DNA from 4 places in the Kluyvera sp. 1366 genome. Region 3 is predicted to be linked to each of the others. Evidence: predicted binding sites of a transcription regulator. Region 3 holds the regulator's gene; each other region holds the start of a gene.

What was found. The regulator PurR, encoded in region 3, represses purine synthesis genes. The targets are predictions, from matches to a motif close to CANGCAAACGTTTGCNTG.
Region 1: a site for PurR is predicted at 1,108-1,125, ahead of purT (formate-dependent phosphoribosylglycinamide formyltransferase). Genes of this name have one in related genera too.
Region 2: a site for PurR is predicted at 1,710-1,727, ahead of gcvT (glycine cleavage system aminomethyltransferase GcvT). Genes of this name have one in related genera too.
Region 4: a site for PurR is predicted at 989-1,006, ahead of serA (phosphoglycerate dehydrogenase). Genes of this name have one in related genera too.

Annotation. Positions count from the first base shown of each region.
Region 1 is NZ_JBTRDW010000002.1:437,580-440,700, forward strand. It holds gene ACVLVH_RS05555 (prolyl oligopeptidase family serine peptidase) at 1-220, opposite strand, end outside; gene ACVLVH_RS05560 (tellurite resistance TerB family protein) at 360-1,001, opposite strand; gene purT (formate-dependent phosphoribosylglycinamide formyltransferase) at 1,163-2,341, shown strand; gene ACVLVH_RS05570 (bifunctional 4-hydroxy-2-oxoglutarate aldolase/2-dehydro-3-deoxy-phosphogluconate aldolase) at 2,385-3,026, opposite strand.
Region 2 is NZ_JBTRDW010000009.1:163,523-166,643, forward strand. It holds gene gcvP (aminomethyl-transferring glycine dehydrogenase) at 1-48, opposite strand, end outside; gene gcvH (glycine cleavage system protein GcvH) at 148-534, opposite strand; gene gcvT (glycine cleavage system aminomethyltransferase GcvT) at 558-1,655, opposite strand; gene ubiI (FAD-dependent 2-octaprenylphenol hydroxylase) at 2,078-3,121, opposite strand, start outside.
Region 3 is NZ_JBTRDW010000006.1:43,641-46,761, reverse strand. It holds gene punR (DNA-binding transcriptional activator PunR) at 1-629, shown strand, start outside; gene purR (HTH-type transcriptional repressor PurR) at 626-1,651, opposite strand; gene cydH (cytochrome bd-I oxidase subunit CydH) at 1,926-2,015, shown strand; gene ACVLVH_RS14340 (C40 family peptidase) at 2,072-2,863, opposite strand.
Region 4 is NZ_JBTRDW010000009.1:170,595-173,715, reverse strand. It holds gene rpiA (ribose-5-phosphate isomerase RpiA) at 147-806, shown strand; gene serA (phosphoglycerate dehydrogenase) at 1,086-2,324, shown strand; gene ACVLVH_RS19935 (5-formyltetrahydrofolate cyclo-ligase) at 2,363-2,959, opposite strand; RNA gene ssrS (6S RNA) at 3,040-3,121, opposite strand, start outside.

The sequences.
Region 1 (3,121 bases), on a different contig from region 3:
CCTGCGGTGGAATGCGGTCAACGATCTCTTTCAACACCCGTTCCTGCAGCGGATTCTGCGACGCCATCATCGCACGGCCGTAATCATTTTCGGCGTGCAGATGGGCCAGCACCTCTGGATTCTCGCGGTCGTCATCACGTAACCAATGATAATTATCGATGCGCGTTTCACCGTGCAGCTTCATGACATGGGGAATTTTTTTCGCGTGTGGCTGATTCATTAGGCTCTTCTCCCTGAAGGACAACATTCAGCAAGCGTGGCACTAATCACGCACGATGCCAAGCTACACGCAGCATCACTTTACGCAGGGTAAGCAAAAGATGAAAAGCGAAGGCTGCGGATGCAACCTTCGCACGGAATTAAGCAGCTTTTTCCGCGTCGATATCGCGCTGAATACCGTCGCGCACATCCTGGGGAATTTTCAGCGCATCGCCGAGCGCGGAGAGATAGCTACGCTCCATAAAGTGGTCGACATCAATGGCTGCACAGCTGAGGAAATAGAGTTCCAGCGCCTCTTCTTCGTTTTTAACGTCAGCGGCCAGCCAGTTGGGATCGAGCGGGCGATTCATCGCCTGCTGAATCAGCGCTTCGGCTTGTGCGCCGTAGCCGGCCTGCTGGATATTTTGCTCAATTGCGGCACGCTCTTGATCGTCAATGTGACCATCACTTTTCGCCGCGAACACCAGCGCCGTGACTAAACGCTCTGCGCGTTGATCCATCGGCGTTTGCAGCTGGCCAAAGCCCGCATCGTCCTGATGGGTTTCACGTATGCGCTGTTTGTATTTGTTCCACAATAGCGCGCCCGCCGCCGCGCCGCCGCCCAACAGCAAGGCTTTGCCGCCATATTTGGTCAGCAGCTTACGCGTGGATTTGCTGCCTACCAGCAATCCCGCCAGCCCGCCCAATGCGCCGGGGGCCAGCATGTCACTTAAACCGCCCGATTTTCCGTCTCCACACTTTTTCGCCAGCACCGATTGAATTTGCTGCAGCCAATTGCTCATAGTTTAACTCCTGTTTACTTTTCCGTTCTCCATGCTGCCGCAGGCTGTGTCAGTTAACGTCAGAGCGGGAAAAGTATGGCAAACCTCATCGCGGCGAAAGCGTGAGTACGCAAACGTTTTCGTTTATACTGCGCGCGCATTTTGACTGCTAAGGTGAAATTATGACGACTCTCGGAACCGCGCTGCGCCCTGCCGCTACGCGTGTCATGCTGTTAGGTTCAGGCGAATTAGGCAAAGAAGTGGCACTTGAGTGCCAGCGTCTTGGTGTGGAAGTGATCGCGGTGGATCGTTACGCCGATGCTCCGGCGATGCACGTTGCGCATCGCAGCTATGTGATCAACATGCTGGACGGCGACGCGCTGGCCGCGCTGATTGCAGAGGAAAAGCCGCACTTCGTGGTACCAGAAATTGAAGCCATCGCCACCGAAAAACTGCTGGAGCTGGAAGCGCAAGGTCAGAAAGTGGTGCCGACCGCACGCGCCGCACGTCTGACCATGAACCGCGAAGGCATTCGCCGTCTGGCGGCGGAAGAGTTGTCCTTACCAACATCGACTTACCAGTTTGCTGACAGCAAAGAGAATTTTGTGGCCGCGGCTGAGGCGATTGGATTCCCGTGCATCGTTAAGCCGGTGATGAGCTCATCCGGTAAAGGCCAGAGCTTTATTCGCGAAGCCAGCCAGTTGGACAAAGCCTGGGATTATGCGCAGCAAGGCGGACGTGCCGGTGCGGGCCGCGTGATCGTTGAAGGCGTGGTGAAGTTTGATTTTGAAATCACCCTGCTGACCATCAGCGCAGTAGATGGCATTCACTTCTGCGCGCCGATTGGTCATCGTCAGGAAGATGGCGATTATCGTGAATCATGGCAGCCGCAGCAGATGAGTGAACTGGCGCTGCAACGCGCGCAGGATATCGCCGCTAACGTGGTAAAAGCGCTCGGTGGATACGGCCTGTTTGGCGTGGAGCTGTTCGTGTGCGGTGATGAAGTGGTGTTCAGCGAAGTGTCACCGCGTCCGCATGATACCGGCATGGTCACGCTGATTTCGCAGGATCTGTCCGAGTTCGCGCTGCATGTGCGCGCTTTCCTCGGCCTGCCGATTGGCGGCATTCGTCAATACGGTCCCGCTGCGTCGGCAGTGATTTTGCCTGAGCTGAACAGCCAGAACGTCGTGTTCGGCAATATCGAAGCCGCGCTGGGTGCCGGATTGCAGCTGCGCCTGTTTGGTAAGCCGGAAATCGCCGGTCAGCGCCGTTTAGGCGTGGCTTTGGCAACCGGTGAAAACACCGATGACGCTATCGCGCGCGCCGTGGCGAGTGCGGCCGCGGTACAAGTCGAAGGTTAAGTAAGATGAAGTGGTCGCCATCAATGACGACCACTTCATGAACTTATGCGCGAGCCCCTTCAACCGCTTCACGCGCCAGACGCGTAATACGATCCCAGTCACCGCTTTCCAACGCATCATTCGGTACCAGCCACGAACCGCCAATGCACAGCACGCTTTTCAGCGCCAGATAGTCTCGATAGTTGGCTGGCGAGATGCCGCCAGTTGGACAGAAACGCACCTGCGGGAACGGACCGCCAATCGCGGATAATGCTTTCACGCCACCATTGGCTTCCGCCGGGAAGAATTTGAACTCCCGCAGGCCGTAATCCATGCCAGTCATCAGTTCTGAAACCGTGCTGATACCTGGAATCAATGGCACCGGACCTTCAACCGCGGCTTTCAGCAGCGATTCCGTCAATCCTGGGCTGATGACAAACTGCGCACCGGCGTCAGTGACTTCTTTCAGTTGCTGGGTGTTGATCACCGTGCCCGCACCGACAATCGCTTCCGGTACTTCTTTAATCATGGCACGCAGCGCGTCCATCGCCACCGGGGTACGCAGCGTCACTTCCAGCACGCGCACACCGCCAGCCACCAGCGCTTTCGCCATCGGCACCGCGTGTTCCAGCTTGTTCACCACGATAACCGGCACGACCGGGCCAGTTTTCAGGATCTGTTCAGCACTTGTTTTCCAGTTCTTCATCACGTTTCCTTAGTTGCATCAGCCCGGCGTTTAGCCACGCTGTCAATAATTGGGCTCTACCATACAAGATCGTCTGGAGCGGCGTCCATCGGATA
Region 2 (3,121 bases), on a different contig from region 3:
CTCAATGAAAGCACCGTTGTGTTCAAGCTGGCTGAGAGTCTGGGTCATTTGCAGTAAATCCTGAATCGGGCTGGGTTACAAAAATGGCGTTAAATCAGGCAGATAAAAAAGAAGGTGACGCAGCGCGCCACCTTCTGCCACTACCGGTTACTCGTCGATTGCGGCTTTATAGGCATCGGCATCCAGCATCGCGTCGAGTTCTGATTCGTCGCTGGCTTTGATGCGGAACAGCCAACCATCGGCGTACGGCGCGCTGTTCACCAGCTCTGGCGAATCGCCCAGATTGTCGTTCACCGCCACAATCTCACCGCTCAGTGGCGCGTAGATGTCTGAAGCCGCTTTTACCGACTCCGCAACGGCGCAGTCATCACCGGCCGAGAAGGTGGCACCGACGTCTGGCAGATCGACAAACACCATATCGCCCAGCAGTTCCTGTGCGTGTTCGGTGATACCCACAGTGAAGGTGCCGTCGGCTTCTTTACGGACCCATTCGTGGCTATCGCGGTATTTCAATTCATTTGGCACATTGCTCATTGGCCATTTCTCCTGAAAAAAAATTACTGGGCAACCGGCTTACCGGCGCGAACAAAAATCGGTTTGGTGACTTTCACTGGCATTTCACGGTTGCGGATTTCCACAATCGCCTGCTCACCAATGCCGGCTGGCACACGCGCCAGCGCGATGCTGTAACCCAGGGTTGGTGAGAAGGAACCACTGGTAATAATACCTTGCTGCGGCTGACCTTGTTGATCGGTGAAGCGCACCGTTAACCCGTTACGCAGCACCCCTTTTTCGGTCATCACCAGGCCAACCAGCTTTTCGGTGCCGTGCTCGCGCTGCGCTTGCAGGGCATCACGGCCAATGAAATCGCGATCGGCAGGTTCCCAGCTGATGGTCCAGCCCATATTGGCGGCGAGCGGCGAAACGCCCTCATCCATCTCCTGACCGTACAGGTTCATGCCCGCTTCCAGACGCAGCGTGTCACGCGCACCGAGTCCAGCCGGTTTAACGCCTGCGGCCAACAGCTGCTGCCAGAAAGCGGCGGCTTCAGTCGCTGGCATGGCAATCTCATAACCCGCTTCGCCGGTGTAGCCGGTGGTAGCGATAAACAGGTTTTCGGCCTGCACGCCAAAGAAGGGTTTCATGCCGGCAACGGCATCACGCTGAGCGGCGCTCAACAGCGTTTGTGCTTTCTGCTGCGCGTTTGGACCTTGCACCGCAATCAGCGCCAGATCGTCACGTTCGGTCAGCTCAACGCCAAACGGCTGCGCATGCTGTTTAATCCAGGCTAAATCTTTCTCTCGCGTAGCGGAGTTCACCACCAGACGGAAGAAATCTTCGCTCATAAAGTAAACAATCAAATCATCAATGACGCCAGCAGAGGCATTCAACATGCCGGTATACAGGGCTTTGCCCGGCTGGGTCAGCTTGGCGACATCGTTTGCCAGCAGATAGCGCAGGAATTCGCGGGTGCGTGCGCCGTGCAGATCGACGATGGTCATGTGGGAAACATCAAACATGCCGGCATCGTTACGCACCGCGTGATGCTCATCCATTTGCGAGCCGTAATGCAGCGGCATCATCCAACCGTGGAAGTCCACCATGCGTGCACCGCTTGCCTGATGCTGTTCGAATAGAGGCGTTTGCTGAGTCATAACCATCCTGTGAAGACAAGTGAGTGTGACGCGCCTGCGTCGCCTAATGAGGCTGACGCAAACGTTCTCTTTGTGCTGAAGTTATCACCTAATGTGGCAATTAACCATGAGGAAAACGAGGGCGAAACACTACCACCTTTCATCAAATCATCGAACAGCGCCCAGCATAAATCACTGCATTATTGTGATTAGCCTCGCACAAAATACGACTAAATTACTTTCATGCAGCAAATTGAGGGAATACACGCCACAGGATTAAGAAATGGTCCGGCATGCGCAGGGCTATGACATGAATTAATCTAATGCGAATTAAGGCGTCAAATTAGAATAAATCAAACGAGGCGCGATTGCGGTGCATCACTGCATCATTGGGGTGCAGCAAAGAAAAACGGCGCCCAATTGGGCGCCGTCAGCTGAGATGATTAGCGTATCCATCTGGGTAGATCGTTAAGCCCCATCGCCTGTTTCAGCATCAGCGGTTTAACGCCAGGTAACGTGTCGGCGAGTTTGAGGCCAACATCACGCAGCAGCTTTTTCGCGGGATGGGTGCCAGCAAACAGCTCGCGGAAACCCTGCATCCCCGCCAGCATCATCGCCGCACTGTGCTTGCGGCTGCGCTCATAGCGACGCAGATAGAGATGCTGACCAATGTCTTTGCCTTCCTGATGCAATCGACGAATTTCACCAATTAATTCAGCCGCATCCATAAAGCCGAGATTTACGCCCTGCCCGGCCAGCGGATGGATGGTGTGGGCGGCATCGCCGACCAGCGCCAAACGGTGCGCGGCAAAGTTACGCGCATAACGTGCCGTCAACGGGAAGGTTTTACGTTCACTCTCGACCTGACACAAGCCAAGACGCATATCAAACGCCACCGACAGCTGCTGATTAAATAGCGCTTCCGGCATCGAATGCAAGCGTGCCGCTTCCTGTGGCGCGAGCGACCAGACGATCGAGCATAAGTGTGGATCCTGCATCGGCAGGAACGCCAGAATACCGTCGCCGTGAAACACCTGACGCGCAATTGCATCATGCGGCATATCGGTGCGGATGTTCGCCACCAGCGCGTGATGCTCGTAATCCCAGAAAGTCAGCGGGATATCCGCTTTATCGCGCAGCCACGAATTGGCGCCGTCGGCCGCCACCAGCAAACGTGCGCTCATCATGCTGCCATCCTGCAACGTAATGAAGGCTTCGTTGTCGCCAAACGCCACTTGCTGCAGCTGCGCCGGGGCAAACAGCGTAATATCGCTGCTCTGACTGGCACGCTGCCACAACGCGCTATGAATCACTTCGTTTTCAATAATATGGCCAAGATGCGATAAACCCTGCTGCTCGTCATCAAAGCTGATTGAGCCAAAGCTGTCCTGATCCCACACTTCCATGCCGTGATAGGCGCTGGCGCGCAGCGCCAGAATGCTCGACCAGACATCGAGCTTTTGCAGCAGACGTTCACTGGCAGCGTT
Region 3 (3,121 bases):
GCATCGCGGTTGACTGCATTGTAAAACCGCAGCGCACGCGACAGTTAGTGAAGGACTTCTATCGCCATTTTCCCGATATGGAGCTGATTATCAGCTACGAAGTGTTCAACGGCGTGTGGGATGCGTTGGCTGATGGTCGGGTGGATGTGGCGATTGGCGCAACCCAGGCCATTCCGGTGGGCGGACGTTTTGCCTTTCAGGATATGGGCGCGCTGAACTGGCGTTGTGTGGTGAGCCCTGATCATCCGCTGGTTAACAGCAAGGAGCTGGATGATGAAACCTTGCGGGCGTGGCCATCGCTGGTGCTGGAAGATACCTCGCGTGCGTTACCGCGCCGTATGACATGGACGCTGGATAATCAGCGGCGGTTGGTGGTGCCAGAGTGGGAAACCGGGATGGATTGTTTGCTGGCAGGATTGTGCGTCGGCATGGTGCCTGGCCATTTGGCGCGTCCACTGCTGGACAGCCAAAAACTGGTCGAGCTGGCGCTACCGCAGGCGTTTCCGGACAGTCCGTGCTGCGTTAGCTGGTCAGAACAGCGCGCGTCACCGGCGCTGGCGTGGTTACTGGCTTATCTCGGGGATGCGGAAACGCTGAACCACGAATGGCTCAGCGAAGTGTCGGCTTAGCGGCGGTAGTCGCGGAACGGACCGTACGCCACCGAACGACGTTCAATCAGCGTTGGCTGGACTTCGATAGTTTGCGGATCTTCGCGCTTGCTGGTGATGCGATCCAGCAGCATTTCCAGCGCTTTTTCGCCCAGTTCAGCTTTCGGCTGGTGCACGGTGGTGAGCGCTGGTGTGAAATAGCGCGCGTTGCGCACGTTATCGTAGCCAATCACCGAGATATCCTGCGGTACGCGCAAACCCATCTCATCAGCAGCGCAAATCGCGCCCATCGCCATGATATCGCCACCGCAGAACACCGCGGTTGGACGCTGTTTCTGATTTAAGATCTGTTGCATCGCCTGATAGCCCGATTCAGGCTCAAAGTCGCCCTGAACCACCCACTCCGGACGCACTGTAATGCCCGCTTCGTTCATTGCCTGCAGGAAGCCAGCATGACGTCCACCGCCGGTGTTGCGCTCCATTTGGCCAGGAATGGCACCGATATCGCGATGGCCACGTTCAATCAGATAACGCCCGGCAAGATAGCCGCCCTGAAATGCATTGTCCTGCACGGTATCGGTGAAATCACCGCGTGACGCGCCCCAATCCATCACCACCATGGGGATATTGCGGTTCTCTTCCAGCATCTGCAGCAAATCGTCTGGATATTCCGAACACATCACCAGCAAGCCGTCGACGCGCTTTTGCGCCATCATCGACAGGTAAGCGCGCTGCTTTTGCAGATCGTTGTGAGCATTGCCGAGAATCAGCGTATAGCCGCGTTCGAAGCAGCGGTTCTCCACCGCTTCGATAATTTCAGCGAAGTAGGGCGCTTCGCTGGAGGTCGCCAGCAGACCCAAGGTTTTGGTGTGATTGACTTTAAGACTACGCGCCACGGCACTTGGCGAGTAATGTAATTCTTTGATCGCTTCCCATACGGCGTTACGCGTCTCTTCCGCAACGAAACGCGTTTTGTTGATGACATGCGAAACCGTGGTGGTTGAGACACCCGCGCGTTTTGCGACATCTTTAATTGTTGCCATGAAAATGGTGCTCCTGGGCTTATCGCAACTTACTGATAAGTATATTGTTAAACGTTTGCGTCTGCTAATGCTTTTACAGCCCAAAAAAGCGGGCAAAACGGTATGTTCTAGCAGGCGAAATCACTTCATCACGCTGTAAATACAGCCTGCGCAAAATCTGTTGCGCAACGAAAGGCGGCGATTCTAGCAAGCTGGCGCGGATAACACGAGATTTTTGCCTATTGCTATGCGAAAATCGTCTTAACCCTAATAATTGTGTGACTAAGGAGTTGTGATGAATACCGACCTGAAGCTGGCGCTAATGACCACTGTTGGCGCACTGTTGATGATTATCGCCTTCAGCTTTACCGCGATCATGCATTAACAAAAAAGCCGGAGCTGACAACAGCATCCGGCTTTTTTATGTCTGTTGCGCAACAGCTAGCGAATGGTTTTTGGCGTCATCATACGACGCGCGCCCACATAGTGTTTCTGCCAGTAATCCTCACCCAATGCGCTAATCTGAATATCTTTGCCGGTACGCGGCGACTGAATGAATTTGCCATTGCCAAGATAAACGCCCACATGGTCGGCGGTACCGCGATTGTTGATGCGGAAGAACACCAGATCGCCTTTCTCCAGCATTTCACGCTTAATCGGTGCCGCATCACGCAGGTGATACATCTCATTGGCGGTGCGTGGCAGTTTGAATTTCACCAGATCTTTATAGGCGTACCACACCAGGCCGCTGCAATCGAAACCGGTGTGTGGCGAAGCGCCGCCCCACTGATAAGGTTTGCCGAGTTGACCCATTAATTTGGTCATCGCCGTTTCACGCGCTTTTTGATAACGCTGACGGTGCGCTTTACTCATTTTGATGCCGGTCAGCGCTAAGGCTTCATCATTGACGGCGATCTCTGGCGTTTTCTTCGCTAAACGTTGATGACCGTATTTCTTAGCAGAAAGTTTTAACGGGGATTTTTTGCTGGTGGTTTTGTGCAGCGCGGTTTCTGTTTTGCTCTGTTTTTTGAGTTTGAATTTTTGAACAGCAGTCAGGCGCGATTTTTTGGTGGTGGTCTTCACCGGACGTCGTTTGCGGCGCTCGTCTTCACGTGCGCTCTTTTTCTCTGCTTTAAGCGAACTGGCGTTAACGGGCGCATGCGGAGATGCAGCGGCCACATTAAAGAACAGTTGGGCTAAAGCCAGTATGAAAAGCGTAATTAGTAGACGCATAATCCGGTTACAGGTTAAGCAGGCTGAATCAAAGCAGACTGCGGAAAAGTGAGAGAAATCTGATCAAGTGACCAGCGCCGAGGCAATTCTAATCCACTTTTTTTACAAAAGGTAAGGCCTTTTTCTATTAATATGTTACCAGATTGATTCTGTAGCAAAAATGAGCGATTTCAGCTGGTTAACACAGCGAAATTATTGCTAATTATTAATTTATTAATGCCAATTAATGATATGAAAATGTTATTTGTCATGCGTTAA
Region 4 (3,121 bases), on a different contig from region 3:
GCCATAAAACTGTCAAATTGTGCTGCGGCGCATTTTTGCGGGCTGGCTTCCAAAGCGTTAAATCGGCTGTCTAACAGTCGCGCTTTTTTACAGCGCCTTGTTTTATACTACGCGCACTTCGATGTCGCACAGGTTTTAAACATACCATGACCCAGGATGAACTGAAAAAAGCGGTAGGTTGGGCAGCTCTGCAGTACGTAGAGCCCGGCTCCATTGTCGGCGTAGGCACGGGTTCAACAGCGGCGCATTTTATTGATGCACTCGGCACCATGAAGAATCAGATTGAAGGTGCGGTTTCCAGCTCGGAAGCCTCAACCGAGAAACTGAAAGCGCTGGGTATTCACATCTTCGATCTCAACGAAATTGATGAACTGTCGGTGTATGTTGATGGCGCCGATGAGATCAATCCGCAGATGCAGATGATCAAAGGCGGTGGCGCAGCGCTGACGCGTGAGAAAATCGTTGCGGCGGTGGCGAAGAAATTTGTCTGCATTGCCGATGCATCGAAAGAAGTTGATGTGCTGGGCCGTTTCCCGCTGCCGGTTGAAGTGATTCCGATGGCGCGTTCGTATGTGGCGCGTGAACTGGTCAAACTCGGCGGCTTGCCGGAGTATCGCCAGAACGTCATTACCGACAACGGCAACATTATTCTCGACGTGCATAATCTGCGTATTCTCGATCCCATCGAACTGGAAAAAACCATTAATGCGCTGCCGGGCGTAGTGACCGTTGGCCTGTTTGCGGGACGTGGTGCGGATGTCGCACTGATTGGTACCGCAGAAGGCGTGAAAACCATCGTAAAATGATCTGTCCGGCGCGCGTAATGCGCCGGTTATTTCCATCCGCAAAACATCTTTTCTCACCAGGCTGAAATTTGGTGACTTATGTCACAAAAGATTCATCAGCAGTAAGTTCGTACTTCGTCCATTAAGGATGTCACGATTTTGTACGGCATTGTGCTGTCTCCGCGTGGGCGCGTGCTGGCTCCCAGGCAATCGTTTGTATTGCTGCGCACGAAATTTTTGATATTTTGACAGAAGGCTACCTTATGGTAGTCCTCATTGAATTCTGAATAGGGTCGGGAAATGGCAAAGGTATCACTGGAAAAAGACAAGATTAAGTTCCTGCTGGTGGAAGGCGTTCACCAGAGTGCGCTGGAAAACCTGCGTGCAGCAGGCTACACCAACATCGAGTTTCACAAAGGGGCGCTGGATGCGGAGTCGCTGAAATCCTCTATCCGCGATGCGCACTTCATTGGTATCCGTTCCCGTACCCAACTGACTGAAGAGATCTTTGCTGCCGCTGAAAAGCTGGTAGCAGTCGGCTGCTTCTGTATCGGTACCAACCAGGTTGATCTCGGTGCAGCGGCGAAACGCGGTGTGCCGGTGTTCAACGCGCCGTTCTCCAACACCCGTTCTGTTGCAGAGCTGGTGATTGGCGAAATGCTACTGATGCTGCGTGGCATTCCGGAAGCCAACGCCAAAGCGCACCGTGGCATCTGGAATAAAGTCGCCAACGGTTCGTTTGAAGCACGCGGCAAGAAACTGGGCATCATCGGTTACGGTCACATCGGCATGCAGCTGGGTGTACTGGCAGAAAGCCTCGGTATGCATGTGTTCTTCTACGATATCGAAAGCAAGCTGCCGCTGGGTAACGCCACTCAGGTGCGTCATCTCTCCGATCTGCTCAACATGAGCGACGTGGTCAGCCTGCACGTTCCTGAAACGCAATCCACTCAGAACATGATTGGCGCGGAAGAGCTGGCGCTGATGAAGCCGGGCGCGCTGCTGATCAACGCCGCGCGCGGTACCGTGATCGATATTCCGGCGCTGTGTGATGCCCTGGCGAACAAACATCTGTCTGGTGCCGCTATCGACGTCTTCCCGGTCGAGCCTGCGACTAACAGCGACCCGTTTAACTCACCGCTGTGCGAGTTCGATAACGTGATCCTGACGCCGCACATTGGTGGTTCAACGCAGGAAGCGCAGGAAAACATCGGTATCGAAGTGGCTGGCAAGCTGGCGAAATACTCCGACAACGGTTCTACGCTGTCTGCGGTTAACTTCCCGGAAGTCTCACTGCCGATGCATGCGGCAAGTGCTAGCCGTCTGCTGCACATCCATGAAAACCGTCCGGGTGTGCTGACCGCTATCAACCAGATTTTTGCCGAGCAGGGCATCAACATCGCCGCGCAGTATCTGCAAACCACGCCAATTATGGGCTACGTGGTGATCGATATTGATGCTGAGCAGGATGCAGCGGATAAAGCGCTGCAGGCGATGAAGGCGATTCCGGGCACCATCCGCGCCCGTCTGCTGTACTGATTAAACAGGGCGCCATTGGCGCCCTTTGTTTTTCCTGCTCACGCTTCCCACTGCCATAGTTTCGATGGCGTCAGAATCGCGGGGAGCGGCACATCCCAGGCGGCGACCGGCAATGCTTCTACGCGCTGACAATCATGTGCGATGCCCACCGGAAGAAAACCATGCTGCTGCCAGTTTTGCAGCGTGCGATCGTAGAATCCGCCACCCATTCCCAAACGTTGGCCAGCACAGTCAAACGCCACCAGCGGCACCAGCATCACATCCAGCTGATCCAGCGTGGCCAGTTGCGTGATATCCAGCGGCGGTTCCGGGATGCGAAGTTTATTTGGCGCGAGTGGCGTTTCTGGCGTGTAACGGATAAACAGCAGATTGCCCGGCGAGAAGGGATGAAGCACCGGTAAGTAAACCTGCTTTTTTTGCTGCCAAAGTTTGGCGATTAGCGGGCGGGTGTTGATCTCTCCATCGACAGATAAAAACAGCGCAATGCGTTGGGCATTAGCGATCGGCGCAATGTTGATGGCGTGTTCAGCCAACTGATCGGCGGCTTGTTCCTGTTGCTCAGACGTGAGATTACGGCGCAAATGGCGCACATGCTGACGGATGTCTTGACGGTCGAGAAGGGAGGGCGCTGGCATGATATCTAAATCCCCGGAATAATCGCTTCTTAAAAGCGATTATATCATGCGAACCGGGGAAACAGACTTGCTACTAAATGGAGATCTCCGAGATGCCGCCGCAGGCTGTAACCCTTGAACCCTTGGTTCAAGGTGAACATGCCGTCACAACTATTAGGCTTC